3 regions of the Staphylococcus chromogenes genome follow, and region 3 is predicted to be linked to each of the others. Evidence: predicted binding sites of a transcription regulator. Region 3 holds the regulator's gene; each other region holds the start of a gene.
What was found. The regulator CtsR, encoded in region 3, represses protease genes until heat stress. The targets are predictions, from matches to a motif close to ATGGTCAATAAAGGTCAAACA.
Positions count from the first base shown of each region.

Region 1: the regulator CtsR is predicted to act here: its motif matches at 3,551-3,571, upstream of clpP (ATP-dependent Clp endopeptidase proteolytic subunit ClpP).
Region 2: the regulator CtsR is predicted to act here: its motif matches at 5,260-5,280, upstream of clpB (ATP-dependent chaperone ClpB).

Region 1 covers NZ_CP118953.1:1,861,740-1,872,708, reverse strand. Annotated here, with positions in the region: gene rapZ (RNase adapter RapZ) at 1-899, shown strand, start outside; gene PYW36_RS09130 (gluconeogenesis factor YvcK family protein) at 886-1,884, shown strand; gene whiA (DNA-binding protein WhiA) at 1,943-2,887, shown strand; gene clpP (ATP-dependent Clp endopeptidase proteolytic subunit ClpP) at 2,926-3,507, opposite strand; gene PYW36_RS09115 (peptidoglycan recognition protein family protein) at 4,066-4,827, shown strand; gene PYW36_RS09110 (cold shock domain-containing protein) at 5,090-5,290, shown strand; gene PYW36_RS09105 (TM2 domain-containing protein) at 5,347-5,550, opposite strand; gene PYW36_RS09100 (VOC family protein) at 5,723-6,505, shown strand; gene PYW36_RS09095 (M4 family metallopeptidase) at 6,673-8,178, opposite strand; gene PYW36_RS09090 (GNAT family N-acetyltransferase) at 8,381-8,821, shown strand; gene PYW36_RS09085 (TIGR01777 family oxidoreductase) at 8,966-9,868, opposite strand; gene PYW36_RS09080 (prolipoprotein diacylglyceryl transferase) at 10,444-10,969, shown strand, end outside.
Region 2 covers NZ_CP118953.1:1,756,785-1,767,753, reverse strand. Annotated here, with positions in the region: gene addA (helicase-exonuclease AddAB subunit AddA) at 1-800, shown strand, start outside; gene PYW36_RS08600 (fumarylacetoacetate hydrolase family protein) at 879-1,781, shown strand; gene PYW36_RS08595 (YisL family protein) at 2,034-2,423, shown strand; gene PYW36_RS08590 (CoA-disulfide reductase) at 2,570-3,892, opposite strand; gene PYW36_RS08585 (Cof-type HAD-IIB family hydrolase) at 3,895-4,731, opposite strand; gene PYW36_RS08580 (metal-sulfur cluster assembly factor) at 4,844-5,152, shown strand; gene clpB (ATP-dependent chaperone ClpB) at 5,378-7,987, shown strand; gene PYW36_RS08570 (DUF2929 family protein) at 8,122-8,322, opposite strand; gene PYW36_RS08565 (beta-ketoacyl-ACP synthase III) at 8,473-9,414, shown strand; gene fabF (beta-ketoacyl-ACP synthase II) at 9,431-10,675, shown strand.
Region 3 covers NZ_CP118953.1:2,091,896-2,102,864, reverse strand. Annotated here, with positions in the region: gene PYW36_RS10275 (FUSC family protein) at 1-1,467, shown strand, start outside; gene pdxR (MocR-like pyridoxine biosynthesis transcription factor PdxR) at 1,564-2,979, opposite strand; gene pdxS (pyridoxal 5'-phosphate synthase lyase subunit PdxS) at 3,089-3,976, shown strand; gene pdxT (pyridoxal 5'-phosphate synthase glutaminase subunit PdxT) at 3,978-4,538, shown strand; gene PYW36_RS10255 (NupC/NupG family nucleoside CNT transporter) at 4,725-5,930, opposite strand; gene PYW36_RS10250 (CtsR family transcriptional regulator) at 6,095-6,556, shown strand; gene PYW36_RS10245 (UvrB/UvrC motif-containing protein) at 6,601-7,107, shown strand; gene PYW36_RS10240 (protein arginine kinase) at 7,091-8,095, shown strand; gene PYW36_RS10235 (ATP-dependent Clp protease ATP-binding subunit) at 8,108-10,594, shown strand; gene radA (DNA repair protein RadA) at 10,721-10,969, shown strand, end outside.

The DNA.
Region 1 (10,969 bases), 230 kb from region 3:
TCGTCAAAAGTGAATTGTTAGTCATTACAGGTTTATCAGGGGCGGGTAAATCTGTGGTGATTCAGAGTTTAGAGGATTTAGGTTATTTTTGTGTAGACAATCTTCCTCCAATACTCCTTCCTAAATTTATTGAACTCATGGAGCAAGGCAATCCGACCCTTCAAAAAGTGGCCATTGGAATAGATTTAAGAGGCCGTGAATTTTTTAAATATCTCGTTCAAGAACTTGATGATGTCCTCAGTCGTAAAAATGTCATTACGGATGTGCTATTTGTGGACGCGACGACAGAAAAGTTAATTTCACGATATAAAGAAACGCGACGTAGACACCCTTTACAAGACCAAAACAATCTGACATTGGTTGAAGCAATTAGTGAGGAACGTAACTTGCTCTCTGATATTCGGAGTATGGCAAACTATACCGTGGATACGACATATCTGTCTCCGAAAGAGTTACGGACACGCGTTTATGAGTATTTCAACAAATCAAATCATTCCACGTTCACCATCAGTGTACAAAGTTTTGGATTTAAACATGGCATACAAATTGATGCGGATCTTGTATTTGATGTGCGCTTTTTACCTAATCCCTATTATGTAAAAGCGCTGCGTCCTCAAACAGGGATGGATGAAGATGTTTACAACTATGTCATGAAATGGAAAGAAACCAATACATTTTATGAAAAATTATTGGATTTACTGTTATTTATGATTCCAGGGTATAAAAAAGAAGGAAAGTCACAACTTGTAATTGCGTTTGGATGTACGGGAGGACAACACCGTTCTGTAGCATTAGCACAACGTCTATCAGAGGATCTAAAACAACACTTTGACTATGATATCCATGTGCATCATCGAGATGCGCATCTTGAAAGTGGCGATAAGCATGAAAAAAATTAAACTCGTATTGATTGGTGGGGGTACAGGACTATCTGTACTTGCGAGAGGATTAAAAAAATTTCCAATCGATATTACTTGTATTGTAACAGTGGCAGATGATGGGGGGAGCACAGGGAAAATCCGTCATGAAATGGATATCCCAGCTCCCGGTGACGTACGCAACGTCCTTGCTGCTTTGAGTGATGTTGAACCGACATTAGAACAGTTGTTTCAATATCGCTTTGAAGAAGATAAAATTAGTGGGCATTCTCTTGGGAATTTGCTTATTGCAGCGATGACAAATATTACAGATGATTTTGGCCATGCTGTAAAAGAGCTCAGTAGAATCCTCAATATAAAAGGACAAGTCATTCCTTCCACTATTTCAAGCGTTTCTCTTAATGCCGAAATGGAAGACGGGGAAATTGTGGTAGGGGAATCTAATATTCCGAGTAAACATAAAAAAATCAGTCGTGTGTTTCTTGAACCTGCGGATGTTGAACCGATGGATGAAGCGGTAGAGGCATTATTAGAAGCAGATTTAATTGTCATGGGGCCAGGTTCTTTATATACGAGTGTTATTTCTAATTTATGTGTCAAAGGGATTGCGAAAGCGATTGTGGAGAGTAAAGCTAAAAAATTATATGTTTCTAACATTATGACCCAACCGGGAGAGACAGATGGCTATTCCGTCAACGATCATGTGGAAGCGATACACCAACAATTAGGGAAAAATGTGATTGATTTCGTCATAGCTAATGAAATCACTTTTTCAAATGAAATTATAGAGAAATATAAAGAAAAAGGGGCTCAACCGGTTTATTATGATGCGGATGAATTGGAAAAAAATGGGATTAAATTGGTGACAGGCGAAGATTTAGCACAAGTTTCAGAAAATTATCACGTTCGCCACTGTAATGAGGTTCTCGCCGATATGATTTATGATATTGCGCTTGAAGAAATTAGTACGATTCAATTTAATCCTGACCAAATTAAACGATATTAATTGTGACACCTCAACACATAGGATTAAATTAGGATAATATAGAAAGGAATCGAGGAACATGAGCTTTGCATCCGAAATGAAAAATGAATTAACACGAATAGAAACAGATGCTAAAAGTGCAAAAGCAGAGCTCAGTGCATTGATTCGAATGAATGGAGCTTTGAATTTTTCTAATCAACAGTTTGTCATTAATATTCAAACTGAAAATGCGACGACAGCACGTCGTATCTATTCATTAATCAAACTTGTCTTTCATGTCGAAGTTGAAATTTTAGTGCGTAAAAAAATGAAATTGAAGAAAAATAACATATATATATGTCGCATTAAAATGAAAACGAAAGAAATATTAGATGAACTGGGGATTCTTAAAGAAGGTATGTTCAGTCATGACATTGATGAAACCATGGTGAAAGACGATGAAATGAAGCGGAGTTATTTGCGTGGCGCTTTTTTAGCAGGAGGGTCTGTTAATAATCCAGAAACCTCCTCATATCACTTAGAAATATTTTCTTTATATGAAGGACATTCTGAAGGGTTAACGGCATTAATGAATCAATATGAGCTCAATGCGAAAAAGTTAGAGCGTAAAAAGGGCTGGATTACGTATATTAAAGAGGCAGAGCGTATTGCAGAATTTTTAAGTTTAATCGGGGGTTATCAAGCGTTATTGAAATTTGAAGATGTGCGCATTGTCCGTGATATGCGAAATTCAGTTAACCGCCTTGTAAATTGTGAAACAGCTAACTTAAACAAAACGGTCAGTGCTGCTATGAAGCAAGTTGAAAGTATTCAACTCATCGATCAAGAAATTGGTCTAGATAATTTACCGGACAGATTAAGAGAAGTGGCTAAATTAAGAATAGAACATCAAGACGTTTCTCTTAAAGAACTAGGTGAAATGGTCAGTACAGGCACTATTTCGAAATCGGGCATTAACCATCGTTTACGCAAGTTGAATGAAATGGCAGACAAAATTCGTAACGGAGAGCCGTTTGACATATAAAAAAGCGAGCTCTCATTTGAAAGCTCGCTCACTCTAAATTATTCAGGTTGCATAACTTCGTCAATTAAGCCGTATTCTTTCGCTTCATCGGCTGTTAAGAAGTTGTCACGGTCTGTATCTTTTTCGATTTTTTCGATAGGTTGACCTGTGCGTTCTGATAAAATTTTATTTAATTTCGCACGTGTTTTTAAAATGTGGTTCGCTGCAATTTCGATTTCAGTGGCTTGACCTTGTGCGCCGCCAAGAGGTTGGTGAATCATGACTTCTGCATTAGGTAAGGCATAGCGTTTACCTTTGGCACCAGCAGCAAGTAAGAATGATCCCATAGAGGCTGCCATACCGATACAAATTGTTTGTACATCTGGTTTAATATGTTGAATTGTATCATAAATCGCAAAGCCTGCTGTGACGCTACCACCTGGTGAATTAATGTAGAGATAAATATCTTTTTCTGCATCTTGTGCCTGTAAAAACAAAAGTTGTGATACAATTGAATTTGCAACGTTGTCATCAATTGCTGAACCTAACATAATAATACGGTCTTTTAATAAACGTGAATAAATATCGTATGCGCGTTCACCGCGGTTTGTTGTTTCGATAACTGTAGGAATTAAATTCATAACTCTTTCCTCCTATTAATAACTTTGAACTTATTTTAACTTAAAAGTCAAAAATGGTCAAAAATAAAGCTTATTGTATAAGTTATCTCGATTTTAAGCTTTTTGAAAAAGATTTACCAATTTAATACTCACATTATCCCCTCGTAGTGTAATGGATAACACTTAAGATTCCGGTTCTTACAATAGAGGTTCGATTCCTCTCGAGGGGGCTACATCACCCATTTTAAATACTTAGAAATAATCTTAAACGCTATTGTCATTAGAAACATAATGATGATAGCGATTTTTAATTTTTTTAAAACCCTCTCAAATTAAACTGAAAGGTCACATTTTGGGTCACAAATAATGTAAGTCTCGGTCGCGCTTCTTTATTATGAAATTTGAGGGAAAGAAAGTGATGAATTCAACGGGTCTTAGACAGGAGAGAATAACAATATTAAGAAGTATTTCAAACTTTCTATGTCGTTTATGTAAATGTCATTGACATAAAATAACTAAATAGTAATATAGTTATTGTAATAATAATTAATATTATATAAATAGAAAGGAGCGCTGTCTATGTCGAAAATATGTCGCTTTTTTTCGGTTATGGTCACGCTGTTATTAATGTTAATGATTGGTTCGCCATGGGTTCATGCACAAATGAAGACACCTGACACTTCTTCTCTCAATTCTTCAATTACACAAGCTTCATCCTCACAACAACCACACCCTTTCCCATTTCCGCCTGTTATTTATCCAAATGTCAATAAATATTTAATTGAAAACCATATTCCACCTGCCCACACTGTTAAAGATAGACGAATGAACACATTACCGAAACTGTCCTATAAAGAGGGGACTTATAAAGGGATTATCATTCATGAAGTGGGTGAAGATAATCGTACTTTACCACAGTGGGTAGACCGTATGTATGCGACTTATGATAAGGCTTTTGTTCATGCTTTTGTGGATGCCAATGAAATACACCTTACAGCCCCAGAACAATTTTATGTGTGGGGAGCTGGTAAAAAAGCCAATCCGTATTTTTATCAAATTGAATTAGTGCGCACTTATACTTTTAAAGATTTTGCACAATCTGTAAATAATCAAGCGTGGCTAGCTGCGTATATGCTAAAAAAGAACGGACTAAAGCCTACACTTGCAGATGATCATCATGGACAAGGAACAATTATAAGTCATAATGCTGTGAGAGAATATTGGGGTGGAACCACACATGTTGATCCAATAAGTTATTATGCTCAATGGGGGTATGATATGCATCAATTTTTGGATTTGGTTCGTTACCATTATCAAAATTTACCCTCAGATAAATCTTGATGACTATTAAATTACAAATTAAAGAAGTTAAAAAATTCTAAGGAAAATCAGTAGTGACGGGCTATTTACAAATATTAATCGTTCTTTTATAAAATATTTTCAACTTTTCCTTTACTTTTATAGAAAAGGAGCGTATAGTTAACTTTATCGTAATAAAAGATCGTGAAATTGATTGAAGTTTATTATTTAGAATATACTCCTTTTAATGAATGAATTTTTTTTACAAATAAAACGTGCTAAAAGCACAACGGAGGTATTCTATATGTATAATGGTACAGTAAAATGGTTTAACGCAGAAAAAGGTTTTGGATTTATCGAAAGACAAGATGGCGACGATGTATTCGTACATTTCTCAGCTATCGTGGGTGATGGATACAAATCATTAGAAGAAGGTCAAAACGTTGACTTCGAAATCGTTAACGGTGACCGTGGCGAACAAGCTGCAAACGTTGTTAAAATGTAATGATATATTTTAATTAATAAAAACGTGTCGATAGAACATCGGCACGTTTTTTTGCTTTACACACGGACGCGACCGTATTCATCAGAAGGGATGAGTGAGACGCGTAGGGCGCTAATAATTGCGATAATATGTGGAATAGCCGTCCAACAAAAAGCAATGTGTAATAAAGCTTGTATAGGTTTACCGGCATAAAACTTATGAATCCCAAATGATCCTAAAAACAGTGCTAATAACACATAAGCGAGTTTGTTAACTTGCATCGTAAAGCCTCCTTTATAAATCATTTTATCTATACAATTTTAATATAAAACATAATACTTTTTATTGCTATTATGGTGCTTAAATTGTGAGCAAAACGGACTTAAAAATAGCTATTTTTAAACAGTTATTGATATATTAATTATACTTAAAACGAATAAAGGAGGTTTCGAAATGGATTTTCATACTGAGGACATCATCCATGTGAACCAAATAACCATTAATGTCAGAGATTTAAGTCAACAACTGCATTTTTATCATACGATTTTAGGGATGCCGATTAAAAAGCAAACTGCTAAGCAAGCGGTTTTATCTGTAGGTACAAAGGGTCATGAAGTTGTTTTGAAACAACTAGAAAATGGGCGTACAGCACATGCTCAAGAGGCAGGTTTATTCCATATTGCGTTTTTATTAGATTCTGTTGAACAATTAGGTACTTTTATCAAACATATTGCAACACATCGTATTCCTATTGGAGGTGGCGACCATCTAGTGAGTGAAGCCATTTATTTCAATGATGCTGAAGGAAATGGAATTGAGGTTTATGTAGATAGAGATAAGAGTGAATGGGAATGGAAAGAGAACTTAGTCAAAATGGATACGCTCGCATTAAATGTGGATGAAATTTTGGAAAAAGCGCAAAATTCAACATGGGAAGGGATGCAAAATCATGCGCAAATTGGACATTTGCATCTCAAAACAAATGATTTAGAAGAAGGACGCACATTTTATAATGAATTAGGTTTTAATGTAGTTTCAACATTACCTCAAGCACTCTTTTTATCTGATCAACATTATCATCACCATTTAGCAATTAATATGTGGCAATCTAATCAAAAAAGGGTAGATGCTGAAAAAACTTATGGATTAAGTACATTTAATCTTGCTATTCCAAATGTAGAGGAAAATCAGCTTGAAACGCCCGAAGGTTTACGACTTACGATTAATAAGAAATAGACCTTGATATTAAAAGAATAGCGTAGTGCATTCTTTTAATCATAATATAAACAAAAAAGGGGATAAGACATGGAAATTTATTTCATGCTTATCCCCTTTAGTATGAAGGAGTATTAGGATTTATGAATAAGTGTATATATTTATTTTAATCGTAAAAATGATGTCGCTTAGAGTCCCACTTCATTCCAAGCTTCAGTGACTTTTTGTTTAGCGCTTGCGCCGTATAAATCTTCAGCTGATTGTTCTAATGCGCGTTTAGCATCTACAAATTGAGATGTAGATGTTAAGTATTGTGAAAGGGCGCGGTAATAGATTTTTTCAGCTTTTTCTTTCCCTAATTTTTCAGTTGTTAAGTATGCAGCTTTATTTGGAATACCTGAGTTAATGTGTACGCCACCGTTGTCATAACCTACACGTTTATAGTCTCTCATATGAGCAGGTTGGCCAAATTTTTCAGGTTCGCTAAAGCTACGGAATGCTTTATTTGGACTTGGGTGAATGTAAGCATCTTCACCTAATAATGTATCTTCTGGATCAATGAAGTAAGCGAAAACATCTGAGAAGCTTTCGTTTAATGCCCCTGGTTGATCTTGATAGACTAAACCAGCAGTTTCTTGTGTTACACCGTGCGTGATTTCGTGAGCGATAATGTCATCTGCTGCTGCAAGACTGTGCATTTCACGACCATCACCATCACCGTAAATCATTTTATCGCCTAGCCATGCTGCATTTGTACTGTTATCTTCACCATGGAAAGTGTTAACATGTGTAATCGATTGAATAGGACTTCCTTTGTCATCGTAAGAGTCTCTGTTATGCACATTTTTGTAATAATCGTAAACTTTACCTGCATAATAATTGGCATCTACCCCTGCTTTTTGATCATTGGCGTCGAATGTACGTGTTCTACTTGTGATAAGATTGGCAGTGTCACGATATTGGTTATAACTATAGGCAGATAAAACACCGTTACGCGTTAAATCTTCTAATGTGTAGCCACCTTGTGTAGAATTGATGTTGATTTGCTTGCGGTCATTACGTACCCCCACACCTGTACCTTTTTCCGCAGCGTGTTGAATTAAGTCTTGCTTATCAACAACATTTCCTGTTTTTGCATCAATTTGAACTTTCCAATGTGTTGGTTTAGGATCAATAGTTGTTAATTCAACTTCGTAAACATATTTGTTTTCATCACCATTAATGATGACCTTGTTAGATTTTACAACTTGATCTTTACCATTTTTAGCTTCATTACGTGTCATTTTTACAGCTTTAAACGCATTGTTTAATGCGTCCTCTTTGCTTAGCGCAACGTCATTTTTAGGTTTTACTTCAGGTGCTTTGAACTCACCATTCACCATTACGACTTTACCTTGAGGATTTACGTGTACTTTCACTTCGCGGTCAGTTGCAATATGATTTTTCACTTTCGGGTAAAGCGTATAGTGCGTGTAACCCATGTCGTCCTTTTGTTCTTTTTCGATGCTGTAATACTTGTTGTAATTTTTAATGCCTTTGTCCGGTGCTATTTGCTTAAGCGCTTTCATCACATCCGATTTAGAATGGACAGTGATTTGATCTGTAGGTGCTACAGACTCAGCCCCAGCATTTGGTGTGTAGACGGTACCTAAAAGAGATAAAGATAATGCACAAATTCCAAGTTTTTGATACATAAAAAAACCTCCTAATTAAAAGATAAATTTATTATATCATAAGTTATGGAATAAATAACAAACATATTTTAAGATAAAAAATTGCTTAACACAGTATGGTTTGCCATTATACAATTAGTCTAAATGGCATGAGACGTTATGATAGCGCTTAATTTATTATTTGTTCATAATTATTTGAAAATTTACAAAAGGAGGATAATAGATGATTAGAGAGTCTAAAACTCAAGATTTAAAAGCTATAACAGAAATTTACAATGATGCAATTCTTAATACGACGGCTGTTTACACTTATCTTGAAACAACAGTAGAAGAACGGACACAATGGATGATGAAAAAACAAAATGAAGGTTGGCCCTTATGGGTTTATGAAATTGAGGGTAACATCGCAGGATTTGCCACTTATGGCGCTTTTAGAGACTGGCCAGCTTACCAATATACGATTGAACACTCTATCTATGTGAGTACACAGTACCGTCGAAAAGGGGTGGCTTCAAAATTGTTAATGCATCTTATAGAGGATGCAAAGAAAAAAGGCTATCAAACAATTGTTGCAGGTATTGATGCCTCAAATAAGAGCAGTATTCTTTTACATGAGCGCCACGGATTTGTTGCTGCAGGTGTTCTCCGTCAAGTCGGATATTAATTTGATCGATGGTTAGACTTAGCATTTTATCAATTGCAGCTCAAATAAGAGAGAGCATTAGTTTTTAACTCTGCTCCCTCTCACGTAAGCTATATAAGTCACACATAATACGAGTATTTAAAATGATGAATGGGATTAAAATCTTTATGAATGGTAAATATTTTCCAGTGCGTCTTTAAGATTTGGATATTGAAAATGGAAGCCCATTGATTGTAAACGCTCAGATATCATATATTGGGTATCTAAAATGAGTGTTGACATTTCTCCTAAAATCAAACGTAAAACAAAAGAAGGAACACGTGTATAATGCGGGCGATGTAACACTTTGCCAAGCGTAGTTCCAAAATCGTTTTGTGTTTCAGGTAAGGGCGCACTCAAATTATAAACGCCTTTTGCTTCGGGGTGTTGAATTAAAAATAGGATACTTTGCACTAAGTCTTCAAGGTGAATCCAGGAATACCATTGTTTTCCATGACCAATTTTGCCACCGACAAAGTAGCGATAAGGAAGAGACATCATAGGTAAAGCGCCACCTTGATCAGACAATATGAGTCCGAAACGCCCCTTGATGACACGTGTTCCTAGTTTTGCAAAATGATCTGCTTGTCTTTCCCATTGATAAACAATCTCGGATAAGAAATCGTGAGGAAGTGTTTTGAATTGTTCCGTATACGCTTGCGTAAGTGAAGGGGGATAGTATCCCATTGCACTCGCATTAAATAACACAGATGGTTGTTGTGCGCGTGAGTTAAACAAGTGATATAAGGCATGTGTCGATTGAATTCGGCTTTGCATCATTTGTTGTTTATGTGAATCTGTCCAATAATGATTCAATGTTGCTCCGGCAAGGTTAATGACCACATCAATATATGGAACTTGATTTTCCCAATGCTTTTTCTGCCAATTTATAAAAGTAACACCTTTCGTTTCTGAAGTTTTATCAGAACGTGTTAATATGAAAATCTTGTTTTCCTTATACGCGAGTAGTTTTTCTACGAGTTGACTGCCAACTAGACCAGTGCCGCCAGTGATTAAAAAGTGAGTCATCGAACGCCTCCGTTTCTCTTTGTTCAAAATTGGTTCAAAAAACTGTCAAGATTTTATCAAAAAAACATCTCTAAAGTATGTTTATTTTTTCACAAAGTGAGTTATAATAAAAGTGCCTTCGAAAATAGATTTATTAACCCATCTCTTAGTTAGCGTATACCCCATAATATACGACGAAGGTTTAACTCCCTTTAGTTGAGATAAGACCAGAATGATGTAGCATTCTGGTCTTATCTTTTTTTATTAAACAATTGTGCAATGACTTTCATGACAACAACACGAATAATCATTCTGAAAATTGACTTTAGCATGAGACCCTCCTAAAGCTTTATATGCTTTATGTAATTCCTCCATTTATAAAGGTTTAAACCCCATGTGGAAATAATTTGAATCTTTTTTACGTTTGAATTTAAAGTAGGGCTAGAATGTAATCGGATATTTTTATTTTTGAGAATCGTCTTGTTATAATGAGACATATTGAACAACATTTAAAAGTCATATTTTGTGTTAACTCGATTTATGCCACTCATCCAGATATTAACATAAGGTGAAGTTATATAAAGTGAGGTAAGAATATGGGATTTAACGATCGTCAAACATCCTCGTCAAAAGACCATCGAACAAAAAAATTTCTGACAGGATGTTTAAGTCTGTTCGTCATTTTATTATTATTGGGCGGCTTAGTTTTTGCGATATTTTCCTTTGTAGATCAATCACAATGGGGAAAAGAACATCTACAAGAAAAATCTATTGAGGAACAACAAAAGAAAAAAGAAGCAGAGAAAGAGAAAGAAAGAGAAAAGCAAGCGAAAGAAAAACGTGAGCGTGAGGCAAGTTTAGAAGAAGCACGTGCACAACAACAAGCGGCGCAAGCTTCGATTGAACAAGAGCGTCAAGCGTCACTGGAACAGGAAAGACAAGCGTCTATTGAAGCAGCACGTCAAGCACAAATGAAGCAACAATCAACGGAAGAGCCTACAAAAGAGACTAATAATAGTACTAAGGAAGAACAGACAACAGAAGAAAAACCACGTTCCTCTGAAGAAACGTCTACAGAGGAAAAGACTTCAGAACCTTCTACCACAGCAGAGCCGTCTACAG
Region 2 (10,969 bases), 340 kb from region 3:
AAACAGAAGAAGCCCATCGTCTCACAATGGAAGGACTCGAACAACAAATCAATAAAGGAGGGCGTGATCGCGCAACTACCCGTGAAATTGAAGCGCGACTTTTATTTGAATATCCATATCAAAGTGCGCAACACGATGCTTCTAAACAATCGGTCTCTGAGTTAAAACGCCAACTTGAAACGGAACAGGCAGATACCAATTATGATCGGGTGCGTCAATACCGCTTAGGCGTGGCCACATACAATCGCCCTCAGTTTCTTGAAGAACAAAAACGAACTGCAGCGGAAATAGGAACTTTAATGCATACAGTGATGCAACATTTGCCATTTCGTAAAGAGGGCTTAACAGAAGAAGAACTTAACGCCTATATTGACACTCTCGTACAACGGGCCATCATTAGTGAAGGTGCCATAAATGATATTCAACGAGATGATGTAATGCGATTCATTAACAGTGATTTATATCAACGAATTGCAGAAAGTGATGAGATTTATCGAGAACTCCCCTTTATTGTGAATCAACATGATTTAGAAAGTGAGACGCATGATAATGATGCAGCTATCATTCAAGGGATGATTGACGTAGTTTATGTTGAAGAAGGGACGTATCATTTTGTGGATTATAAAACGGATGCCTTTGTGAAACGTCGAGGAATGACAGATGATGAAATTGGAGCACAATTGAAAGAAAAATACCGCATTCAAATGCAGTATTATAAAAAAGCTTTAGAGACGATTACAGGTCAACATGTTTCAGGATATTTGTATTTCTTTAAGTTTGGTGCCTTAGTAATTGATTAAATTAAAAGGGTAAATGTGTGATTTATCTGAAATTTTCGTTATAATGTGTGTAAGATATACGTTAGGAGCTGATTATGAATGAAATTTTTATCATTCAAACACAATGGTGAAACGTCATTTGGCGTAAAAGTAAAACGTGAGGAAGCCGCATGGGATTTAACAAAAGTATTTGCTGACTTTGCGGAGGGTGATTTTCATCCAAAAACGTTACTACAAGGATTACAACAGAATCAAACGATAGAATTCCAAGAACAGGTGCGTAAAGCGGTGGTTGCCGCAGAGGATAGTGGTCGTGGTGATGACTATAAAGTAAAATTTACTGATATTGAATTTTTACCTCCTGTTACCCCAACGAACAATGTAATTGCTTTTGGTCGCAACTATAAAGCACATGCTGAAGAATTGAATCACGAAGTCAATCGTTTATATGTGTTCACAAAAGCGGCTTCATCTTTAACAGGAGATGAAGCAACAATTCCAAACCATAAAGATATTACAGACACATTAGATTATGAAGGTGAACTTGGTGTAGTTATCGGAAAATCAGGAGAAAAAATTCCTAAAGGTTTGGCGTTAGACTATGTCTATGGATATACCATCATCAATGACATTACTGACCGTACGGCTCAAAAAGCACACGATCAGGCATTTTTATCAAAAAGTTTAACAGGCGCATGCCCTATGGGACCTTATATCGTGACGAAAGATGAAATGCCAACACCAGAAAACGTGAATATCGTGACTAAAGTGAATAATGAAATTCGTCAAGATGGAAATACATCACAAATGATTTTAAAAATTGATGAACTCATTGAAGAAATTTCAAAATATGTTGCGTTACATCCAGGTGATATTATTGCAACGGGAACACCTGCAGGCGTAGGTGCGGGAATGAACCCACCTCAATACTTACAACCGGGTGATGAAGTAAAAGTCACTGTGGATAATATTGGAACATTAACGAACTATATCGAAAAATAAGTAAAAGCTCAGTCTTTACTTGGGATGAACTGTCTACAAAGTTGTCTTTGTAGGCAGTTTTTTCGTGATTATTTTTGAGAAAAAGGGATTGTTATTGTTAGTGTTACCCCTCGTTGATTTATTGTCTAATGTTGAACAATATGAAAGAATTTTTTCTCTTTGTTTGAAGGTCTATAAGAACGGTTATTTAAATGAATGAATACATGAAATGTGGTACAATTAATAAAGTTATGTATAAAAGGAGGGGTCATAGTGGTCTTAATTAATCTTCACATTATTAGTTGGATTATTTTACTCATTTTATTTTTTGCGGTATATGAAAATTTTTCCAGCAAACAAGGTCCAACACCATTATTCAAACCATTACATATGGCGACACGTTTATTCATGCTTTTAGTATTAATTACAGGTTTTTGGCTCGTTGCGAATGCTTTCACAAGTTCTGGTGCCAATCATATGTTATTAACATTAAAGATGATTTTAGGTATTGCGATTGTAGGCTTAATGGAAGTGACAATTGCACGTAAAAAACGTAAAGCCTCAAGTCGTGGATTATTTATTGCAACGTGGGTTGTTGCGTTGATTACGATTATTCTTGGTATTATTTTACCTTGGGGTCCATTGACGCAGTTATTTCATTAATTACTCATGAGAAATGGCTTTAAAAAATGCCATAAAAAAGAACGCGTTGGGTTACTATTTCCCAATGCGTTCTTTTTACATTCAATGAGAAGTGTAATCTCATCGTAAAGCGCGTTACATGTTTCGTCTTTCAATAACAACTAAGTTTAAGGTCTTGCTCTGTAGCCTAACATATTAATCGCATCTTTAGGATGGCTATATGGCGGCGCGTAAGCCACTTCAAATTCAGTAAGATCATCTATTGTTGCCCCGTGCATCATCGCCATAGTGAGCACATCAATTCGTTTATCTGCACCTTGTTTTCCTACAGCAACGGCACGCAATAATTTTCGACTTGTCTTTTCATAATAAGCTCTCAAATGAAGCGTACTATTATTAGGGTAATAGCCAGCATGCGCCGTTTGGTTGACGTTGACCACCTCATAATCAAAATGTTTTAACTCATGAGGCGCAATTCCAGAACTTGTTAAAGTATAATCGAAAAACTTAACGATATTTGCACCGAGAAACCCTTTGAAAGTAATATTGGAATTACCGGCAAGTTGTTCGGCAATAATACTTGCGCCTCGATGGGCACCCCAAGCTAATGGGACATGTGCAGGTAAATCAACATGACGGTAATGACTCGTCGCGATATCACCTAAGGCGTACACGTTAGGCACATTTGTTTGAAAACGTGCATTTACTGGAATATAACCTTTGTCATCAAGATGTATGCCTGAGTCCTTTAAGAACTCTGAATTCGGTTTTACACCAATGCCTGTAATAATCAAATCGTAGTCTTCTTGGAGATCAGAAGTGAACGAGACCGTGTTGCCCTTTATTGCCTTTATTTCTTCATTTAATCGGTAAGGAATCTCTCTTTCTTTCAATGAATCAAAAATAACTTGATTCATATCTTGATCCATATGTTTATTAATTGCTTCAGAACGATGGATTAACGTCGGTTTTAATCCTCTTTCATACATATTTTCCAATACTTCTAAACTGACATAACCGCCACCTACAATGAGTACACGTTCGACACGATGATCATTGATATAATTTTCAATCGCATCCGTATCTTCCATATTACGTAACGTGAATAAATGGGGGACGTCGAAATTTAATCGATGAGCACGTGCACCTGGACTTAAAATGAGGGTATCATAGTGATCTGTAAAAATATCCCCAGTTTGATGGTTTTTAACTTGTACCGTGTTTTTAGCACTGTTAACAGCAATGACTTCATGTTTTAAATAAACATCAATATTTTTCTTTTCTTTAAAATCATTTGGAGTAATCGGTAACATATCGTCACGTGACTTAATCACATGACCTAAGTAGTAAGGTAACCCACAATTTGCAAAGCTCATATCTCGGTCCTTTTCATAAACGTTAATTTGAGCAGAGGCATCTAATCGGCGCAATTGACTCGCAGCCGTTGCGCCACCTGCAACAGCACCTACAACAATTACTTTTTGTGTCATTTTTAATCCTCCTTGATGTCCTTATAAGATAAGTTAAGTTGAAAAAAATCATTCAAGTAGAGACCGATGCCGTCTTCGTTATTTGAAGCGGTTGTCTCTTTAGCGATGTGTTTGAGTTCAGGAATGGCATTCTCCATTGCGACACCGTGTTTTGCGTATTTTATCATCTCAATATCGTTGTCTTCATCACCAAAAGCAATAATATGTTGACGTTCAATGTTTAAATAATCTTTGACTATATCAATACCTACTGCTTTACTAATGCCTCGTTTAACGATTTCGATAACAGGAAATGGGGCACCCCAACGGCGATGTTCGATATTTTCAGCATAAAACCGTGTTAATGTTTGTTTAATACGAGGAATCTGATGTTCCTTCGCTTCAATGAGAAGACTTGTCGGATTTTCATGAAGTAATGTTCTTAAATCGCCAACTTCAATGTGAGCATCACCCATGCTAAAGCCTTCAAAAAGGTTTTCATCATAGCGATCTAAATACACGCAGTCTTTGACTTCAGCGATAATATTTTGTACTTCCATTTCTTTCAAAGTTTCAATAATACTTGATGCAATCCCTTCATCTAAACGCGCATGTTGCATGGGAAATTGTGGATCTTTAGGATGGTGTACGTATGCGCCATTAAAATTCACAATAGGTGTATCCATTTCAAGTTCATGATAATAGCGTTGACTCGCTCGAAATGGCCGACCAGTAGAAATCATGATGGCATGGCCTTTTGCCTGTAATGTTTTTAAGACTTTGAACGTATAGGGGGTAATTTCTTTTGCATCGTTTAATAAAGTGCCATCGAGATCGAGGCAAATCAAATGTTGTTTCATAAATGTCTCCTTATGCACGAGTTTCAATGTAAACTTATCATAGCATTTTATTGTTCTCGTGTCTGAATTTTGATATATTGAGAGTAGTTATTAATTAGAAGAGGTGAATCTCATGGAAGAGGCTTTAAAAGATAGCATATTAGGCGCTTTGGAAAATGTTATTGACCCCGAATTAGGGATTGATATCGTAAACTTAGGCCTTGTATATAAAGTGGATTTAGATGATGATGGCCTTTGTACTGTTGAGATGACTTTAACTTCTATCGGTTGTCCACTTGGGCCACAGATTGTTGATCAAGTCAAAACAGCGTTAGGCGAATTGCCAGAAATTAAAGACACAGAAGTGAACATCGTATGGAATCCACCATGGAATAAAGATATGATGTCACGTTATGCCAAAATAGCATTAGGCGTTAGCTAATATTGAATGAAAAGAACTTCCTTTAATTGCAAAGGGAGTTCTTTTTATACCGTGTGATGTTTGAATTTGAAATGAACGGTTATTGTTATATGCGGAAAAAATGAATAATAGTCAAAAAAAGTCAAACTTATAGGTTGCATTCATTAACGCGAGTGAGTATAATATAATTAAGGTCAAAGAAAGTCAAAGTCAAATGACCTATGTTAAATAAAGGAGTGAGACATTTTGGATATTAATCAAATGACACATTCTATTCAAAATGCGCTTCAAAAAGCCATTGAATATGCAAAAGAATATCACTTAACCAATGTAGAAATAGAAGCGGTTCTAAAAGCTGTTTTAGAACAACCTGAAAGTTTATATCAAAGTATTTTAGAGCGTGCAAATATTGACACAGAAGCCTTAGACAAAGCTTATACGGATAAGTTATCACGTTATGCGACTGTAAAAGGGGATAACGTGCAATATGGACAATATTTAGGCACGAAAACAAATGAATTATTTAATAAAGCTGAACAGTTTATGGGTGAATATGAAGATAGTTATATTTCGATGGAGCACGTTTTAAGAGCGGCAATGGAAATAGATGAAACCACACAACAAGCTGTGAACCATAAAAAAGAAGTCATTATTGAAATTATAAAAAAAGTGCGAGGAGGGAATCATGTGACAACACAAAATCCTGAAGTAAATTATGAGGCATTAGCTAAATACGGTCGTGATTTAGTCGAAGAAGTGCGTAAAGGGAATATGGACCCTGTTATCGGCCGTGATGAAGAAATTAGAAATACCATTCGAATTTTAAGTCGAAAAACCAAAAATAATCCAGTACTTATCGGTGAACCTGGGGTCGGTAAAACGGCCATAGTGGAAGGTCTGGCTCAACGTATTGTTAAACGAGATGTACCTGATTCACTCCTCGATAAAACAGTATTTGAACTTGATTTGAGTGCGTTAGTTGCAGGTGCAAAATATCGTGGTGAATTTGAGGAACGTTTAAAAGCAGTATTAAAAGAAGTTAAAGAGTCTGAAGGACGTATTCTGTTATTTATTGATGAAATCCATATGTTAGTTGGCGCAGGTAAAACAGATGGTGCAATGGACGCAGGAAATATGTTAAAACCTATGCTTGCGCGTGGCGAACTCCACTGTATTGGTGCGACAACGTTAAATGAGTATCGTGAATATATTGAGAAAGATTCAGCCTTAGAACGCCGTTTCCAAAAAGTGAACGTTAAAGAGCCGAATATTGAAGATACAATTTCAATCTTACGAGGTTTAAAAGAACGTTATGAAGTTCACCATGGTGTACGTATCCAAGACCGTGCATTAGTTGCAGCTGCTGAACTTTCAAATCGTTATATTACAGACCGTTTCTTACCAGACAAAGCGATTGACCTTGTCGATCAAGCTTCAGCTACGATACGCACGGAAATGGGTTCTAATCCAACAGAACTAGACCAAGTGAATCGTAGAGTAATGCAATTAGAAATTGAGGAAAATGCGCTTAAAAAAGAATCAGATGAAGCGAGTCAAATGCGTTTAAAAGAATTGCAAGAAGAACTTGCAGAAGAAAAAGAAGTGCAAGCCCAATTACAATCTCGTGTAGAAAAAGAAAAAGAAAAAATTGCTAAAGTTCAAGAAAAACGAACAGAACTAGATGAAAGTCGGAAAGCATTAGAAGATGCAGAAAACAACTATGACTTGGAGAAAGCAGCAGAATTACAACACGGTAAAATACCGCAACTTGAAAAAGAATTAAAAGAACTCGAAGCCTCTTTCCAAGAATCACAAGGAACTGATAGCGATCGTATTATTAGAGAGGTCGTTACGGATGAAGAAATTGGAGAAATTGTGAGCCAATGGACAGGAATTCCAGTCTCAAAACTTGTCGAAACAGAACGTGAAAAATTGTTAAACCTCTCTGATATCTTACATGAGCGTGTGGTAGGTCAAGAACGCGCGGTTGACTTAGTCGCTGATGCTGTTGTGCGTGCACGCGCAGGTATTAAAGACCCAGATCGACCTATTGGATCATTTTTATTCTTAGGTCCAACTGGGGTAGGTAAAACAGAATTAGCAAAATCATTAGCATCCACTTTATTTGATTCAGAACGTCATATGATTCGCATCGATATGAGTGAATATATGGAAAAACACGCTGTTTCACGATTAATCGGGGCTCCTCCAGGTTATGTCGGTCATGATGAAGGCGGACAATTAACAGAAGCCGTACGTCGTAATCCTTATTCAGTTATTTTGTTAGATGAGATTGAAAAAGCCCATTCTGACGTATTTAACGTCTTGCTTCAAATTTTAGATGATGGTCGTTTAACAGATTCAAAAGGTAGAAGTGTGGACTTTAAAAATACAATTATTATTATGACAAGTAATATAGGTTCACAGATTTTACTTGATCGTGTTAAAGATACCGGTGAAATTACTGAAGACACTGAAAAAGCAGTAATGGATAGTTTACATGCTTACTTCAAACCGGAAATTTTAAACCGTATGGACGACATTGTCTTGTTCAAACCATTATCTGTTGAAGATATGCAATTGATTGTCGATAAAGTACTAAGAAACTTAAATATGAGATTAACAGATCAACGCATTACTTTAGAATTGACAGATGAAGCGAAAAAATGGATGGGTGAAACAGCTTACGAGCCACAATTTGGCGCACGTCCATTAAAACGTTTTGTTCAACGTCATGTTGAAACACCTTTAGCACGTATGATGATTAAAGAAAATCTTCCAGAAGGCACAAAAGTTTTCGGAGATGTTCATGAAGGTGAAATCGAATTTAAAGTCGAAAAACCAAATGAAGCATAAATATCATAAAAATTGTTTTATAGTGTAATAGCGAATTAGGAGTTACCTCCTAGTTCGCTATTTTTACGCAAAAAAACTGTCAACAATATGTATTGTCAACAGTAGACATTAAGATAATCATGTGATTTCGAAATTTAGTTGTGATGGTCATTAACAGGATGGTTCGTATCAGGCTTCATTGCGATATCAATTAATACCACAACGCCTACCATGATTGCAGCTAAAACGATTGGAGCGATAAAACTAATCGCGCCGCCTCCATTTAAGCTGTTAAGCACGAAATTGACCATCTCTAATAAGAGTACCGCCCAAAAAAATGTGAAAAAGTATTTCATTGCGATATGCCTCCAATTTTTCTGATATTTCTATTATAATTGTCTTATATCATTTTGTATAGTCGTCACAGTATATGACTTGTCATTTTTGTTAACCTTATGGTAAATTATTACCTGGTATTAAAAATAAATGAAGAAGGTGTTCAAACCATGAATGTAGGTATTAAAGGATTTGGCGCATACGCACCTGAACGTGTGGTGGATAATGCGTTTTTTGAATCATACCTTGATACATCAGATGAATGGATTTCCCAAATGACAGGGATTAAAGAACGTAGATGGGCTAAAGAGGATGAACATACATCAGATTTAGCATATGAAGCCAGTGTCCGTGCGATTGAAGACGCAGGCATTGATAAAGAAGACATTGACATGGTAATCGTAGCGACATCCACAGGAGACCATCGTTTTCCGACTGTCGCAAACAAGTTACAACACCGATTAGGTCTTAGTAAAGTGGCATCTGTCGATCAACTTGCGGCATGTACAGGTTTTATGTACGGCCTTGTGACTGCGAGATCTTTTGTTTTATCTGGGGACTATAAAAATGTACTCGTTGTAGGCGCAGACAAATTATCTGGAATTACAGATTTAGAGGATCGCTCAACGGCAATTTTATTCGGCGATGGCGCTGGAGCGGCTATTATTGGCGAAGTATCGGGCAACCGTGGTATTCTAAGTTATGAGTTAGGTTCTGACGGAATCGGAGGTAAATACTTATATCAAGATCAAGAGACCGATTTTATCCGAATGAATGGACGTGAAGTATTTAAATTTGCGGTACGCATTATGGGAGATTCGTCTTTACGCGTAGTCGAAAAAGCGCATTTACAGCCAGAAGACATCGATTTATTCGTACCGCATCAAGCGAATATTCGTATCATGGAATCTGCAAGACAAAGATTAGATATCCCGAAGGAAAAAATGAGTGTGTCGGTAGATAAATATGGCAATACATCAGCGGCATCCATACCGTTAAGTATATCTGAAGAGTTAGAAGCTGGTCGAATTCAAGACGATGATGTACTCGTGTTAGTTGGCTTTGGAGGCGGATTGACATGGGGATCACTTGTGATTCGATGGGGTAAATAATAGAGGAGGAACATGAATGACTAAAAAACAACGTGTCGTAGTTACAGGTTTAGGGGCATTATCTCCAATTGGAAATGATGTACCTACGATGTGGGATAACGCTTTAAAAGGTGTTAACGGAATCGATAAAATTACGCGCATTGACACAACACCTTATAATGTGCACATTGGCGGGGAACTCAAAGACTTCGATATTGAAGCACATATCCCTAAAAAAGAAGCGCGTAAAATGTCACGTTTTACACAATATGCTGTAGTCGCTGCACGACAAGCAGTGAAAGATTCTGGATTAGTGATAGATGAAACGAATGCCAACCGCGTTGGTGTATGGATTGGCTCAGGTATCGGGGGTATGGAAACATTTGAAGAAGCCCACGACTTGCTTAAAGAAAGAGGACCCCGTCGTGTAAGTCCGTTCTTTGTACCTATGTTAATTCCAGATATGGCGACTGGACAAGTCTCTATCGATTTAGGCGCGAAAGGTCCAAATGGTTCAACAGTGACAGCTTGTGCGACTGCAACAAATTCCATTGGTGAAGCGTTCAAATTTATTGAACGTGGCGATGCGGATGCGATGATTGCTGGAGGCACAGAGGCACCGATTACACATATGGCCATCGCTGGATTTAGTGCGAGTCGTGCATTATCCACAAATGATGATATTGAAACAGCATGTCGCCCATTCCAAGAAGGCCGTGATGGTTTTATTATGGGTGAAGGTGCAGGGATTTTAGTACTTGAATCTTTAGAATCGGCACAGGCCCGTGGCGCAAATATTTACGCTGAAATTGTAGGCTATGGATCAACAGGTGATGCGCATCATATTACTGCCCCAGGTCCAGATGGTGAAGGCGGCTCACGTGCAATGGAAGCAGCAATGAATGATGCAGGCATTCAACCAAGTGACATTCAATACTTAAATGCGCATGGCACAAGTACGCCTGTCGGTGACTTATTTGAAATTAGAGCCATCAAAAAAACATTTGGTGAAGCGGCAAAATCACTTAAAATCAGTTCTACAAAATCAATGACAGGACACTTATTAGGCGCAACAGGTGGCGTAGAAGCGATTTTCTCTGTGTTGTCAATAAGAGACAGTAAAATTGCGCCAACAATTCATGCGGATAACAATGACCCTGAAATTGATTTAGACATTACACCAAATAAAGCTGTAGATTGCGAAATTAATTATGCGATGAGTAATAGTTTAGGTTTCGGTGGACATAATGCGGTATTAGTCTTTAAAAAATATAACCAATAAATAAAATCTCAAGACTTGCTATAGAATAGGTGAATATTTCTATAGCAAGCCTTTTTGTATGTTATTGATTAATTATACAAAACTGTTCTTTTTAAAAGTACATTATGGTAACTAAAGTGAAGAGATAAAAAAGGAATTCTCACATATATAATAGTAGAAACACGTCAAATTTAACTCCCTCAATGCTTTTTGGGGCAACATCTTTGACTTAATAAGATCAGCAGACGAAAAAATAATAAAAGGATTTTTTATAAAACTAAAAAACAGGTGTCTTTTTAGAGGAGACATCTGTTT
Region 3 (10,969 bases):
GTAGATCATTTAATTAAGCGTGATTCTCAAGAAGCGAACGCAATTAAAAGTGAGTACCAACTCTTACAAAAATTGGTACATCATTTTAATGATCAAGCCCAATTCAATGATTTGACTAAAGTAGCTGTTAAGACATTGATTACCACATCTGAAACGTTAAATACAACAGGTTCCTCCCTACAAAAACGCTCTGTAGACTATCAAAGAGCTGTATTACTTCATCAATGGGCAGAAGGGGTGTATTCTGAACTACTTGAATTGAACGCAAAAGGGATTCGACCGATGCCACCAGTCATTAAAAATATGATTGATCATGTGACCGATACCATTGTCAATCCAACATCCACACGGGAAGTTTGGAAAGAACAAATTGACATTGATGATAAATTTGAAGAGTTAGTGAATTTGATATTTAAAATCGATGAAACTCTTTCTTCTACAGACGTGAGAGTTAAAGAAAATATCGTGGTGCGTTCTCCACAATATAGTCACCGCTTATTAAACCACCTGACTCCAGAATCAGCAGCTTTTGTAGCGACGATGAAATATGCATTAATCATGGGAATCTCAATTTTAGTTGCGCTTGTTTTTGATTTAGAGCGCGCTTATTGGGTGCCTTTAAGTGCCCATACCGTCTTGCTTGGTGGCACAAATATCGCAAGCTTACAACGCGCTGTCGCACGGTGGTTAGGCACAACAGTAGGTGTTATTTTAACAGCCGGCTTTTTAAGCTTAGATCCGCATATTGGTATTATTATTATTGTTCTTGCATTAAGCGGTGCAATCACTGAAGCGTTAGTAGGTGCGAATTATGCGCTTGCGATGGTGACGATTACTTCACAAGTCTTATTGCTCAGTGGATTGGCACAAGGTGTGTTTACTCCGATGATTGCCATCCCGCGCTTGTTAGATACAACGGTGGGGATTATTATTGCGGTGATAGGCGTTATGATTATTGGACGGAATATCGCTTCTAAGCACTTACCAGAAATCATGGCGGAGGTTGCACGTGTAGAAGCGCAAATTTTTCATTATGTATTCTCAAATCAACAATATCCTAAAACTTATAAGGGATATAATCCACTTAAAGATAAATTGCGTATGAAACTAAAAGTAGAAAATATGGAAATGATGTATAACCGTGCGTACGGGGAAATTTCTTCTAACCATAAGCGGACACAGTATTATTATCCTGCAATTTTCTTACTGCAACAAATTCATTTTAAGTTGACGCAAATTTTATATGATGATCGTGGTGTCTATTTAGATAATCGTGCCTTAGGTGATTATTTGGTCGTCTTTGAAAATATCGCTAAATTATTTGAGTGTGGCAAACATCACAATGAGTTGATTGATTTACCTGAACTCAAACATTATGTCCAATTACGCCAGTTTTTAATGCAACTTCAAGAAATCGAGTTATATGATTATCAAAATGAACGTAATCCAAACTTACTCAAAGATTAGCAATACGTTAATACTATATCTGTATTTGACAAAATGAATATACAAAATAACAAAAACCGTTCAATCCCTGTAATCAAGGGTTGAACGGTTTTTGTTTTAATTAGAAGTTTCTTCTATTTCTAGACTCTTCAATAATTGTGTGGCATGCGTCTCGACTTCACTTAATGGAATACCTCCAAAACCTAATACAAATTGCGGCGTTTGAGGTTTTGAATGATAGCAATAGGAGGACAAGGGTTTTAACTCAATACTATGTTGATGAAATTGTTTCAGACATTTTTCTTCAGACCAACCATTTTTTATGGAAATCACAAAATGCATCCCTGTTAATTCACCTGATATTGAGAGGTGTTCAGGGTGCTTTTCTAATTTTGAAATTAAAAGATCTCGCTTTTGCCTATAAATTTTACGCATGCGATTCAAGTGACGTTCAAAATGATGACTCGCCATAAATTGACTGACCATATATTGTGTATGTCTTGGAACACTGCCCCCTTCAATGTTTTGTTTTTGTTGGTATTGTTTTTGTAAGGCAACAGGCAAAACGGCATAAGCGATACGTATGGAAGGGGCGATTGATTTAGAAAAGGTACTAACATAAATCACACTTCCAGAGGGATCTAAACTTTGTAGCGCTGGAATAGGTTTTCCTTCATAACGAAATTCAGAATCGTAATCGTCTTCTATAATATAGCGTTCAGGTTTGGCTTGAGCCCATTTGAGCAACGCAATACGCTGTTTTAATTTCATAATGATGCCTGTCGGGAACTGATGACTCGGTGTAATATAGACCACATCTTGCGCACCTTGATGAGGTTCAATATGTATGCCGTCTGCGTGCACTTTTAAAAACGAATAGTTGATATGCTTTCTTTTTAGTAGCTCATGGACTTGTGGATATAAAGGGTCTTCTAAAAGATAATGACTTGTGGAAGATAGCAAATCGGTGATAATCGATAAAATTTGATCCGTAGAAGAAGCCACTATGACTTGTTCAGGGGTCGCATGAACGCCCCGGCTATGAAATAAATATTGACTGATTTCTTTGCGTAATGCGAAATCTCCCTGCTTGTGGCCGGTGTCAATGAGATGAAATTGGGGTTCTTCAAAAGATTCTTTCGCAAATTTTCGAAAGACATCAAATGGAAAATGCGCTTCATCAATGGCACCGAGTTGAAAACGATAGTGAAATTCGGGAACGTCTAGAGTTGTATTCTGATTGTCTAATGGCGTTATCGGAGTTCTCGTTATAAATGGTAGGGATTCAATATCGCTCACGAAATAGCCAAATTTTGGTTTACTCACGATAAACCCTTCATCAATCAACTGTAAATAAGCATGTTCAATGGTGGTTTGACTGACTGACAAATATTGACTGAGTTGACGTTTTGATGGGAGTTTTTCTCCTTCACGTAGAACGCCTTTAATGATACTGTTTTTAATATTATCGTAAAGTTGTTGATAAATGGGTTGCGCATGCTTTTTATCAATATCGAACATTAACATTTCCATAGCTTTCTCTCCAATCTGACCACTTAAAAATGTTTAATTCTGACACTTTTAAAGGTTCAGATAATAGTATAAGCTACTGTTGTATATTAGAAAAGGGGGACAATTTAAAATGTCTAAACAAGTTGGTTCAGAGCGCGTTAAACGCGGTATGGCAGAAATGCAAAAAGGTGGCGTAATCATGGATGTGGTTAACGCCGAACAAGCGAAAATCGCAGAAGAAGCAGGTGCAGTGGCAGTCATGGCACTTGAACGTGTACCTTCTGATATCAGAGCAGCAGGCGGTGTTGCACGTGCATGTAATCCTAAAATTGTAGAAGAAGTGATGAATGCCGTGTCTATTCCAGTTATGGCGAAATGTCGAATCGGTCACATTACAGAAGCACGTGTTTTAGAAGCGATGGGTGTCGATTATATTGATGAATCTGAAGTATTGACACCTGCGGATGAAGTGTTCCACCTTAAGAAAAGTGATTACACTGTTCCATTCGTTTGTGGCTGTCGTAACCTGGGTGAAGCGGCACGTCGTATTGGCGAAGGTGCTGCAATGTTACGTACAAAAGGTGAGCCGGGTACAGGAAACATTGTTGAAGCGGTACGTCATATGCGTCAAGTCAACCAAGAAGTGAATCGTATTACAGTGATGAGTGACGATGAATTAATGACAGAAGCGAAAAATCTAGGGGCACCTTATGATGTATTGAAAACGATTAAATCTACTGGACGTTTACCCGTAGTTAACTTTGCGGCAGGTGGTGTAGCGACACCTCAAGATGCGGCATTAATGATGGAACTAGGTGCAGATGGGGTCTTTGTTGGCTCTGGTATTTTCAAATCAGAAGATCCTGAAACATTCGCAAAAGCAATTGTTCAAGCGACAACACATTACCAAGATTATGAACTCATCGGTAAATTAGCAAAAGACCTTGGCACAGCGATGAAAGGTTTAGATATCAATTCACTTTCATTAGAAGAACGTATGCAAGAGCGTGGTTGGTAAAATGAAAATTGGAGTACTCGCCTTACAAGGGGCCGTTCGTGAACACATTCGCCATATTGAAGCGAGTGGTCATGAAGGGATTTATATTAAAAAAGTAGAACAACTTGAAAAGATTGACGGCTTGATTATTCCAGGCGGAGAATCGACAACGTTACGTCGCTTGATGAATTTATACGGTTTTAAAGAGGCGCTTCAACAATCAGAGCTACCGATGTTTGGGACATGTGCGGGTCTTATTGTCCTTGCACAAGATATCGTTGGAGAAGAAGGTTACCTTAAAAAATTAGATATTACCGTTGAACGTAATTCATTTGGAAGACAAGTAGATAGTTTCGAAGCGGATTTAACGATTAAAGGTATCGATCACCCAGTAGAAGGGGTGTTTATTCGAGCCCCACATATTCAATCCGTTGGAGATCAAGTGAATGTGTTAGGGGTCATCGATGATAAAATGATAGCGGTTCGCCAAGGAAAGTATTTAGGCGTCTCATTCCATCCTGAATTGACGGAAGATTATAGTATCATCAACTATTTTATTAACGAAGTTGTGTCAAAAGGATAAATATTAAACAGACGTGAGGATAAGCCATCAATGGATGATTATTCTCACGTTTTTTATATGAAAAAGTAGGGCTATGTCAAAGTGCCCATTTATAATAAGAAAGCCATCAAAATTTATCTAAGCGTAAATTTTGATGGCTATTTTTATAGAACCTAAATAAGTAAAAGAGAGGTATTTAGATTAATTTTATAAGAAGAATCCTGCGATAGTTGCTGAAATGAATGATACGAGCGTCGCACCAAATAATAATTTAAGACCGAAACGTGCAACGACGTCACCTTTTTCGTCATTTAAAGATTTGATGGCCCCTGAAATGATACCGATAGAGCTAAAGTTCGCAAATGACACAAGGAACACGGAAACAACACCTAGTGCGCGCTCAGAAAGTCCATTTGCTTTACCTAACTCAGTCATCGCTACAAACTCATTGGATAACAGTTTTGTTGCCATGATGGAACCAGCTTCTACAGCGTCATGCCAAGGAATACCTGTTAAGAAAGCGAGTGGCGCAAAAACAAAACCGATTAATGTTTGGAAGTTCCAATCAAGGGAACCGCCAGATACGAAATGGATAATACCGCCGACAATGCCATTTAAGAAAGTGATTAAAGCGATATAACCAATTAACATGGCACCAACAATGACTGCGACTTTGAAACCGTCTAAAATATATTCTCCCAACATTTCAAAGAAAGATTGTTGTTTTTTCTCTTCTTCAATAAGTAATTTATCGTCTTTTTCATTTACTTTATAAGGATTGACAATTGAGGCAACAATGAATCCTCCAAATAAGTTTAAAACAACTGCAGTTACGACGTATTCAGGTTTGACCATTGTAAAGTATGCACCAATAATAGATGCTGAAACAGTAGACATCGCGGATGCTGTTAAGGTATACAAGCGATGTTTTGGAATGTAAGGCAATTGTTTTTTTAGTGAGATAAACACTTCAGATTGACCTAAAATTGCTGAGGCAACCGCGTTGTAAGACTCTAAACGTCCCATACCGTTGACTTTAGAAATTAAAAATCCTAAAACATTAATAATGATAGGTAAAATCTTTAAGTATTGCAAAATCCCAATTAATGCTGAAATAAATACGATTGGTAATAAAACATTTAAGAAGAATGGCATTTCACCTTTATTTGCTAAACCACCGAAGACAAAGTTGACCCCTTCAGCCGCTTGTTTCAATAAATAGGCAAAGCCATTCGCAATTCCGCCTACAACAATGACACCGAAGTTCGTTTTTAATAAAATAAACGCAAATATCAATTGAATTAATAACAATAAGCCAATGTAATGCCAACGAACATTTTTCTTGTCAGAACTTGCGAGCCAAGCCAATCCCAAAAACACAAGTATGCCGACAATCCCAATTAAAATGTGCATTAAATAAACACCTCTGTTCAATTTATAAATTTTAACTAAGACTATCATACACTAAAAATGTAAGCAGTAACATAACTATTTTTCGAACCTTACAAACAAATTGGTTGAAAAAGGTCAAACCACCTTCTATAATATAGTCAAAGATGGTCAAAAGAGGTGATACCATGCACAATATGTCTGACATCATAGAACAATACATTAAACAATTATTTGAAGAAACAAATGATGATGTTGTTGAAATTCAGCGCGCCAATATCGCACAACGTTTTGATTGTGTACCATCTCAGCTGAATTACGTTATAAAAACACGTTTTACCAATGAACATGGGTACGAAATCGAAAGTAAACGTGGTGGCGGAGGATATATTCGCATCACTAAAATTGAAACGAAAGATCATGCCTCCTACATTAAACGTTTGATGGAGTTAATTGGCCCCTCTATTTCACAACAACAAGCTTATTACATTATAGATGGATTATTTGATAATCAATTAATTACAGAACGCGAAGCTAAATTGATTGCAGCAGTCGTAGATAGAGAAACGCTTACGATGGATGTCCAATCTCGAGACATTATTCGAGCGAACATTTTAAAACGATTACTTCCAGTCATTAACTATTACTAGACTACGAGAAGGTGATGCTATTGACACGCGAGGAACAGGAATTCGTGCAGTTAACACAACAAAAACAAAATAAAGAAACTTTGTACCAGGCACACAATCAAGGGTCATCTGATGAACATTGGCACGGGGGCGAAGATGTTGAAGGGACGTTTGTCGTTCAACAAATTTTACAACATCTTGCAGCCAAATATGGCATTAACGTTGATCAGCTCGTTTATCGTGAAGAAAAACGATGTCCGACGTGTCAAATGTCTCTAAAAGATATTGCCCATGTAGGGAAATTTGGTTGCCACGACTGCTATGCCACTTTTAAAGATGATGTTTATGATATTGTGCGTCGCGTACAAGGTGGCCATACGCGTCATTCGGGCAAATATCCGAAATCCACGCATCAAAAACGGGCATTAAAGCAACAAATTGAAGGCAAACGTCAACAATTACAAGAACTCATTGAAACACAAGCCTTTGAAGAAGCAGCCATTGTACGTGATGAAATCAAAGCACTTGAAGCTAAACAAAGCGAGGTGTCTCACGATGACGGACAATCTTAAACATTCAATGAGTGGTTGGCTTCAAGAATCGAACTCGTCACCAGTAGTCATGTCCTCAAGAATACGATTAGCACGTAATCTTGAAAACTATGTGCATCCGCTGATGTTTCCCTCTGAAGAAGAAGGACACCGCGTTATTAATGAAGTCCAAGATGCACTTACCGATTTAAAGGTGACGCGACTAGATGCTCTTGACCAACAGAGTAAATACAAACTGGTGGCCAAACATCTCATCAGTCCTGAATTGACTAAGCAACCTGCCTCTGCAGTGTTATTAAATGAAGATGAGTCTGTAAGTGTGATGGTGAATGAAGAAGATCATGTGCGCATTCAAGTAATGGGAACAGATTTATCTTTAAATACACTGTATGACAAAGCATCCGAAATCGATGACCAACTCGATGCTGCAACAACCATTAGCTACGATGAAGATTTAGGATATTTAACGACTTGTCCAACGAATGTTGGGACAGGGATGAGAGCAAGTGTGATGCTCCATTTACCCGCATTGTCCATTATGAAACGGATGTCACGTATTGCACAGTCGATTAACCGTTTTGGATTTACAATACGGGGTATTTATGGGGAAGGCTCTCAAGTTTATGGTCATGTTTATCAAGTGTCCAACCAATTAACTTTAGGAAAAAGTGAACAAGAAATTATCGAAGCATTAACTGAGTTGGTTCAACAAATTATTACTGAAGAACTTGAATTTAGAACGCGTTTAAATACACACAAGCATACTGAAACGCTCGACCGTATTTATCGTTCTCTCGGTATATTGAAATACAGTCGACTCATTTCAGTCGAAGAAGCCTCTTATCGTTTGAGCGATATTAAACTTGGGGTAGACTTAGGTATTTTAGATATTGAAGATTTTCAATTTAATGAATTAATGATAGCAATACAATCTCCATTTTTAATAGATGAAGATGAAGAACAATCAATAGAAGCTAAAAGAGCTGAAATTTTACGAACACACATTTAAGGAGGTTCGATTATGTTATTTGGAAGACTAACTGAACGTGCGCAACGTGTATTAGCACATGCGCAAGAAGAAGCGATTCGCCTGAATCACTCTAACATTGGAACAGAACACTTATTATTAGGTTTAATGAAAGAACCTGAAGGCATAGCTGCAAAAGTGCTAGAAAGTTTTGATATTACTGAAGAAAAAGTCGTTGCAGAAGTTGAAAAGCTCATCGGTCGCGGTCAAGACAATATGGGCGCTTTACATTATACGCCACGTGCGAAAAAAGTCATTGAACTGTCTATGGACGAAGCACGCAAATTACAACACAACTTTGTGGGTACAGAGCATATATTACTTGGCTTAATTCGTGAAAACGAAGGGGTGGCTGCACGCGTATTTGCAAATCTAGATTTGAATATTACGAAAGCACGTGCACAAGTCGTTAAAGCCCTAGGCAATCCTGAAATGTCTAATAAAAATGCACAAACGTCAAAATCAAACAATACCCCTACCCTTGATGGACTTGCGAGAGATTTAACAGTCATCGCTAAAGACGGTACGTTAGATCCAGTAGTAGGTCGTAACAAAGAAATTACACGTGTTATTGAAGTATTAAGTCGACGTACGAAAAACAATCCTGTACTTATCGGTGAACCTGGGGTAGGTAAAACAGCAATTGCAGAAGGTTTAGCACAAGCCATTGTAAACAATGAAGTACCTGAAACATTAAAAGATAAACGTGTGATGTCTTTAGATATGGGCACAGTTGTCGCGGGTACAAAATATCGTGGTGAATTTGAAGAACGTTTGAAAAAAGTGATGGAAGAAATTCACCAAGCTGGCAACGTGATTCTATTTATTGATGAATTGCACACATTGATTGGTGCTGGAGGCGCTGAAGGTGCGATTGATGCCTCTAACATTTTAAAACCGGCTTTAGCACGCGGTGAGTTACAATGTATCGGTGCCACAACATTAGATGAGTATCGTAAACACATTGAAAAAGATGCGGCATTAGAACGTCGTTTCCAACCGGTACAAGTCGATGAACCAAGTGTTGAAGATACAGTTAAAATCTTAAAAGGATTACGTGACCGTTATGAAGCGCATCATCGTATTAATATTTCTGATGAGGCAATTGAAGCGGCAGCAAAATTAAGTGACCGTTACGTTCAGGATCGCTTTTTACCTGACAAAGCCATCGATTTAATCGATGAAGCAAGTTCAAAAGTACGTTTAAGACATCATACAACACCAACAAATTTAAAAGAAATCGAGCAACAAATCGAACAAGTTAAAAAAGAAAAAGATGCTGCAGTTCATGCGCAAGAGTTTGAAAATGCCGCAAATCTTCGTGATAAACAAACGAAACTTGAAACACAATACGAAGAAGCTAAAAATGAATGGAAAAATAATCAAGGTGGCCAACACACAACATTAGCTGCTGAAGATATTGCAGAAGTGATTGCAGGTTGGACAGGCATTCCGTTAACACGTCTAAATGAAACAGAATCTGACCGATTACTTCACCTTGAAGATACCCTCCATGAACGTGTCATCGGTCAAAAAGATGCGGTTACAGCAATTTCTAAAGCGGTACGTCGTGCGCGTGCTGGACTTAAAGATCCGAAACGTCCTATTGGTAGTTTCATCTTCTTAGGCCCAACAGGTGTCGGTAAAACGGAACTTGCGCGTGCCTTAGCAGAATCTATGTTTGGCGAAGAAGACGCGATGATTCGTGTTGACATGAGTGAGTTTATGGAAAAACATGCGGTAAGTCGTTTAGTTGGTGCCCCTCCAGGCTATGTGGGTCACGATGATGGCGGACAACTCACTGAAAAAGTGCGTCGTAAACCTTATTCTGTCATCTTATTCGACGAAATTGAAAAAGCGCATCCAGATGTATTTAATATTTTATTACAAGTTTTAGATGACGGACATCTTACTGATACCAAAGGACGTCGTGTCGATTTCAGAAATACAGTCATCATTATGACTTCTAACGTAGGGGCACAAGAACTTCAAGACCAACGATTTGCAGGATTTGGTGGTCAAGGTGAAGGACAAGATTACGAGTCTATCCGCAAAACAATGATGAAAGAACTGAAAAATGCATTCCGTCCTGAATTTTTAAACCGTGTCGATGATATTATTGTTTTCCATAAATTAAGCAAAGATGAACTTAAAGAAATTGTTACGATGATGGTGAACAAATTGACTTCTCGTTTGTCAGAACAAAACATTAATATTCACGTGACAGATGCAGCAAAAGAACAAATTGCTTCTGAGGGTTATGACCCTGAGTATGGTGCACGTCCATTGATTCGTGCCATCCAAAAAACAGTAGAAGATAACTTAAGTGAACTTATTTTAGAAGGTAAAGAGTTAGATGGCAAAGATGTCACTGTGGATTATGATGGTGAGTCATTCAAGTATGATATTCAAGAACGTGCATCTGAAACAGAAGTAATAACTTCTGAAGAAGATCAAGATAAAGACGAAGCGAAATCATAAATAATCTGAACACCTCAGCCTTTAATGCGTAAGTGGCGCATTAAAGGCTTTTTAAATTCTTCATTTGTCAGATTGAAGACACAAGTATAAAATAGATTTGTTATAGCCGAAAAAGGAGGTGGCAATGTGGCCAAGAAAAAAGTCATATTTGAATGTACTGCATGTGGTTATCAATCTCCGAAGTGGATGGGGAAATGTCCTAACTGTGGCGCATGGAATTCCATGGAAGAATCGTTAGAACAAAAAACAGCACACCCGAAACATGGGGTACATACACAAAAGACGACACAATCAAAAATTCAAACGCTCAACGAAGTAAAGAATGAAAAAACACCACGTATTTTAACGAATAGCCAAGAGTTTAACCGTGTTTTA